DNA from 2 places in the Oceanobacillus sp. FSL K6-0127 genome. Region 1 is predicted to be linked to the other one. Evidence: a T-box and tRNA genes for the amino acid it is inferred to sense, from the RefSeq annotation. Region 1 holds a T-box; the other holds one or more tRNA genes.
The links. A T-box is a leader RNA that pairs with one kind of tRNA and senses whether it is charged. The one in region 1 lies ahead of alaS (alanine--tRNA ligase), so its partner is inferred to be a tRNA-Ala.

Region 1 (3,203 bases):
GCTTAGGATAGCGAGATAATACAAAATGCCCCCGAGGAGTGTTTATCATGGTTGAGGACAAAAAGCGCTTTCGATTACTGTATTGGCTATTAATTGGGATTGTGTTATTTATATTTTCCTTTCTACTTGTAAAAACAATGCCATATTACGAAGCCTTTTTTTCATTTTTATGGAAGCTTTTCATTCCGTTTTTAATTGCAGCATTAATTGCATATTTGCTTCATCCATTAGTGGAAAAATTACATGAGTGGAATATCCATCGAGGTCTAGCGATCCTGTTAATCTATTTAATATTTTTTGGCGGGGTTGGTTATTTATTTTACAAAGGATATCCAGCTATTGTTCACCAGGTCCGTGATTTAAACGAAAATCTCCCTGAATTTATTCGCATGTATGAAAGCTGGATTTATCAAGTATACAGCTATACTTCGTTTTTACCTGAAACAGTACATGACAAAATTGATCAGCTGATAGCAACTTTAGAAACTTCCTTGGATAATTTACTTGGTAGGCTTGCCTTAGGCTTTACACGAATTTTCGACATGATTCTTATTATAACGGTTATACCAGTACTCGTTTTTTACTTCATCAAGGATTATGTGAAGATCGAATCTTTTTTTATGTGGTTTATTCCAAATAAATATAAGGATGAAGCGGCTGAATTATTGAGAGAAGTTGATAAAGGACTTGGAGGCTATATTCGAGGACAGCTGATCGTCAGTTTATTTGTTAGTATTGCATGTCTAATCATTTTTAAATTGCTTGATGTTAATTACGCGCTGCTATTAGCGATTGTAATGGGAGTTACAAATATTATTCCGTATTTCGGACCAATCATTGGTGCAATCCCTGTGGTGATGATTTCCTATACAATAGGGGGGAACACTGTAATATTTGTGATTATTGCTATTTTTGTCATTCAAGTAATCGAAGGGAACCTTTTATCTCCGTATATTATGGGGAAAACGGTTAAAATTCATCCTGTAGCAATCATCTTTGTTTTATTATTAGGTGGTCAATTATTTGGGGTCTGGGGTATGATATTGGCTGTCCCTGCATTAACGATTTTAAAAGTGATTGCCATACAGTTTGTTTCTCTACGGTCTAATCATTGACAATGCAACAAAAGTTTTTTATAATTACGCTATCATAATAAATGAAACGCGAAGAAGGCACAAAGTACATGAGCAGCTAGTTTAAAGAGAGGGGTTTCCTTGGTTGAAAGAAATCCTAAACATAGCCTCATGGAAAGCTAAGCTGGAGTACGGCTAATCCCCGTCGGTCTCATACCGTTACCATGTTTAAGTGATGAATGATTTTATCATTCATAATTAGGGTGGTACCGCGAACAAATCTCGTCCCTGCATTCAATGCAGAGAGGGGATTTTTTAATTTTATCACGCATTAACGAGCTGTAATCCCCCCATTTTTAAGTGTGAGGGAACCCGAATCGCGTGAAGGTTGGGGGAAACAGCCTGTAAATTCCTAATTTTGTTCAACTAACATTCAGTGGAGGAAGAACGAAAACCCCACTGAATGAAGTTTCGCTTTATAAAACGTTTGGAGGAATGATTCATGAAACAATTAAGCTCAGCAGAAATAAGACAACTCTTTATTGACTTTTTCAAAGAGAAAGGACATCAGGTAGAACCAAGTGCTTCTCTAGTTCCTGTCGAAGACCCAACATTATTATGGATTAACAGTGGGGTTGCAACATTGAAGAAATATTTCGACGGTCGAGTAATTCCGGAAAACCCGCGTATTGTGAATGCACAGAAGTCCATTCGCACAAATGATATTGAAAATGTTGGCTTCACGGCAAGACACCATACATTTTTTGAAATGCTAGGGAATTTCTCCATTGGTGATTATTTTAAAAAAGAAGCAATAACTTGGGCCTGGGAGTTTTTGACGGATGAGAAATGGATCGGTTTTGATAAAGAATTACTATCTGTTACCGTACATCCAGAGGATGATGAAGCATATGACATTTGGCTGAATGAAATTGGAATTCCAAAAGAGAGAATTATTCGCTTAGAGGAAAACTTCTGGGATATTGGTGAAGGACCAAGTGGACCAAATACGGAGATCTTCTATGACCGTGGTGAAGCATATGGAAATGATCCCAATGATTCAGAGCTTTATCCAGGTGGAGAGAATAGCCGTTATTTGGAAGTGTGGAATCTTGTATTTTCCCAGTTCAATCATAATCCAGATGACACGTACACACCGTTGCCAAAGAAAAATATTGATACTGGAATGGGCCTTGAGCGATTGACATCGATCATTCAGCAGGTACCAACGAATTTTGATACGGATTTATTTATGCCAATTATCCGTAAAACGGAAGCTATTGCAAATACTACCTATGGAAATAGTGATGAGGGTGATACGGCATTTAAGGTCATTGCTGATCATATCCGCACGGTAAGCTTTGCAATAGGTGATGGTGCGGTTCCATCAAATGAAGGCAGAGGCTATGTACTACGAAGACTCATACGACGAGCAGTTCGATTTGCAAAAGAAATTGGAATTGAGAAATCATTTATGTATGAATTAGTCGATACCGTTGGTGAAATAATGAAAGACTTCTACCCAGAAGTTTTACGTCAGCGTGAATTTATTCAAAATATTATCAAGGTGGAAGAGGAGCGTTTCCATGAAACGCTAAATGATGGATTGCATATACTATCATCCATTATGGATCGAGAAAAAGCTGCAGGAAATACGATGTTTCCTGGTGAGGAAGTATTCCGACTTTATGATACGTACGGTTTCCCGAAAGAGCTTACTGAAGAATATGTAGAACAACAAGGTTTCACTATTGATCAGGAAGGTTACGAACAGGAAATGGAAAAGCAACGTGAGCGTGCTAGAAATGCAAGACAAAAGGTAGATTCCATGCAAGTTCAAGATACAGTTTTAAGTGAAATCAAGATTGAAAGTGAATTTGTCGGCTATGATCAGCTTGAAGTGGATACAACGATAGCATCCATTATTGGTGGAAAAGAAGTTGTAAACACCATGAAAAAAGGTGATGAAGTTTTATTATTTTTAGATCGGACTCCTTTTTATGCTGAAAGTGGTGGGCAGGTTGCAGACCATGGTTGGATATACACAGAAAATGCATCTGCGTATGTACTGGATGTACAGAAGTCACCAAAAGGCCAGCATATTCATCGTGTTGAAATTAAAGAAGGTGA
Region 2 (3,203 bases), 2.0 Mb from region 1:
TGCCCAACTGAATGCTGGCAACTAAGATCAAGGGTTGCGCTCGTTGCGGGACTTAACCCAACATCTCACGACACGAGCTGACGACAACCATGCACCACCTGTCACTCTGTCCCCGAAGGGAAAACTCTATCTCTAGAGGTATCAGAGGATGTCAAGACCTGGTAAGGTTCTTCGCGTTGCTTCGAATTAAACCACATGCTCCACCGCTTGTGCGGGCCCCCGTCAATTCTTTTGAGTTTCAGCCTTGCGGCCGTACTCCCCAGGCGGAGTGCTTAATGCGTTAACTTCAGCACTAAGGGGCGGAAACCCCCTAACACCTAGCACTCATCGTTTACGGCGTGGACTACCAGGGTATCTAATCCTGTTCGCTACCCACGCTTTCGCTCCTCAGCGTCAGTTACAGACCAGAGAGTCGCCTTCGCCACTGGTGTTCCTCCACATCTCTACGCATTTCACCGCTACACGTGGAATTCCACTCTCCTCTTCTGTACTCAAGTCCTCCAGTTTCCAATGACCCTCCACGGTTAAGCCGTGGGCTTTCACATCAGACTTAAAAGACCGCCTGCGAGCGCTTTACGCCCAATAATTCCGGACAACGCTTGCCACCTACGTATTACCGCGGCTGCTGGCACGTAGTTAGCCGTGGCTTTCTGGTTAGGTACCGTCAAGGTTGGGTCAGTTACTACCCAACTTGTTCTTCCCTAACAACAGAGTTTTACGATCCGAAAACCTTCATCACTCACGCGGCGTTGCTCCGTCAGACTTTCGTCCATTGCGGAAGATTCCCTACTGCTGCCTCCCGTAGGAGTCTGGGCCGTGTCTCAGTCCCAGTGTGGCCGATCACCCTCTCAGGTCGGCTACGCATCGTCGCCTTGGTGAGCCGTTACCTCACCAACTAGCTAATGCGCCGCGGGCCCATCTGTAAGTGACAGCCGAAACCGTCTTTTATCTTCTCACCATGAGATGAAAAGTGTTATCCGGTATTAGCTCACGTTTCCGCGAGTTATCCCGATCTTACAGGCAGGTTGCCCACGTGTTACTCACCCGTCCGCCGCTCATTCCATAAACATTACCCCGAAGGGTTCTGTTTATTTCCTGCGCTCGACTTGCATGTATTAGGCACGCCGCCAGCGTTCGTCCTGAGCCAAGATCAAACTCTCCATAAAAGTTTGTAATACTTAGCTTTTGTAGAAGCTGACTTCTACTTGTTTTAAAAAGAAAAACGAGTTTCCTTTTTCTTGACATACTGGTTGTTTTGTTCAGTTTTCAAAGAGCAAATTTATTGTCTTTTTTAAAAGCGACTTTACTAATATATCATATATATCACTATATTGTCAACAATCTTTTAAAAGTTTTTAAAAGATTATTTTGTAGTAAAAATCAAACTTTTAAATTGGTGGAGCCTAGCGGGATCGAACCGCTGACCTCCTGCGTGCAAGGCAGGCGCTCTCCCAGCTGAGCTAAGGCCCCGTATAAATAAAATGGTCGGGAAGACAGGATTCGAACCTGCGACCCCTTGGTCCCAAACCAAGTGCTCTACCAAGCTGAGCTACTTCCCGTTATGGCGCGCCCGAGAGGAGTCGAACCCCTAACCTCTTGATCCGTAGTCAAACGCTCTATCCAATTGAGCTACGGGCGCATATGGTGCCGAGGACCGGAATCGAACCGGTACGGTAGTCACCTACCGCAGGATTTTAAGTCCTGTGCGTCTGCCAGTTCCGCCACCCCGGCAAGGGTTTGGAGCGGAAGACGGGATTCGAACCCGCGACCCCCACCTTGGCAAGGTGGTGTTCTACCACTGAACTACTTCCGCGCTTGGCAATGTTTAAATTAAATGGTGCGGGTGAAGGGACTTGAACCCCCACGTCCGAAGACACTAGATCCTAAGTCTAGCGCGTCTGCCAATTCCGCCACACCCGCAAATGGTGAGCCATGAAGGATTCGAACCTTCGACCCTTTGATTAAAAGTCAAATGCTCTACCGACTGAGCTAATGGCTCAAAAATATATATTACATATTATTGATAATTATTATTCACTTGTGAAAAGTGGTGCCGGCCAGAGGACTTGAACCCCCAACCTACTGATTACAAGTCAGTTGCTCTACCAATTGAGCTAGGCCGGCAAATGGTGGAGGATGCAGGGCTCGAACCTGCGACCCCCTGCTTGTAAGGCAGGTGCTCTCCCAGCTGAGCTAATCCTCCGATTTATATCTGCCTGGCGACGTCCTACTCTTGCAGGGGCAAAGCCCCAACTACCATCGGCGCTGAAGAGCTTAACTTCTGTGTTCGGCATGGGAACAGGTGTGGCCTCTTCGCTATTGCTACCAGACAATCCTCAAAAACAAGGACAAGTTTTATTATATGCATTTCTGAATAAAAATGCAAGGTTTTTTTGAATTTATACCTTAAAAACTAAATAAGAGAAAACAAGACATCAAATAAAGAATTTAGTTAAGTCCTCGATCGATTAGTATCCGTAAGCTCCACGTGTCACCACGCTTCCACACCGAACCTATCAACCTCATCGTCTCTGAGGGATCTTACTCACTCGAAGTGATGGGAAGTCTCATCTTGAGGGGGGCTTCATGCTTAGATGCTTTCAGCACTTATCCTTTCCACACGTAGCTACCCAGCGATGCTCCTGGCGGAACAACTGGTACACCAGCGGTGTGTCCATCCCGGTCCTCTCGTACTAAGGACAGCTCCTCTCAAACTTCCAACGCCCACGACGGATAGGGACCGAACTGTCTCACGACGTTCTGAACCCAGCTCGCGTACCGCTTTAATGGGCGAACAGCCCAACCCTTGGGACCGACTACAGCCCCAGGATGCGATGAGCCGACATCGAGGTGCCAAACCTCCCCGTCGATGTGAACTCTTGGGGGAGATAAGCCTGTTATCCCCGGGGTAGCTTTTATCCGTTGAGCGATGGCCCTTCCATGCGGAACCACCGGATCACTAAGCCCGACTTTCGTCCCTGCTCGACTTGTAGGTCTCGCAGTCAAGCTCCCTTGTGCCTTTACACTCTACGAATGATTTCCAACCATTCTGAGGGAACCTTTGGGCGCCTCCGTTACCTTTTGGGAGGCGACCGCCCCAGTCAAACTGCCCGCCTGACACTGTCTCCGAACCGGATCACGGTCCTGGGTTAGAATGTCCATACAGCCAGGGTGGTATCCCACGGATGCCTCCACCGAAGCTA

Region 2: it encodes a tRNA-Ala, which carries the amino acid that the T-box ahead of alaS (alanine--tRNA ligase) is inferred to sense. The anticodon was not compared.

The regions. Positions count from the first base shown of each region.
Region 1 is NZ_CP150287.1:2,607,976-2,611,178, forward strand. It holds gene MHH64_RS12875 (AI-2E family transporter) at 48-1,115, shown strand; T-box leader at 1,158-1,366, shown strand; gene alaS (alanine--tRNA ligase) at 1,576-3,203, shown strand, end outside.
Region 2 is NZ_CP150287.1:629,847-633,049, reverse strand. It holds rRNA gene MHH64_RS03030 (16S ribosomal RNA) at 1-1,166, opposite strand, end outside; tRNA gene MHH64_RS03025 (tRNA-Ala) at 1,395-1,470, opposite strand; tRNA gene MHH64_RS03020 (tRNA-Pro) at 1,483-1,559, opposite strand; tRNA gene MHH64_RS03015 (tRNA-Arg) at 1,563-1,639, opposite strand; tRNA gene MHH64_RS03010 (tRNA-Leu) at 1,643-1,731, opposite strand; tRNA gene MHH64_RS03005 (tRNA-Gly) at 1,739-1,813, opposite strand; tRNA gene MHH64_RS03000 (tRNA-Leu) at 1,836-1,920, opposite strand; tRNA gene MHH64_RS02995 (tRNA-Lys) at 1,924-1,999, opposite strand; tRNA gene MHH64_RS02990 (tRNA-Thr) at 2,049-2,124, opposite strand; tRNA gene MHH64_RS02985 (tRNA-Val) at 2,128-2,203, opposite strand; rRNA gene rrf (5S ribosomal RNA) at 2,215-2,330, opposite strand; rRNA gene MHH64_RS02975 (23S ribosomal RNA) at 2,449-3,203, opposite strand, start outside.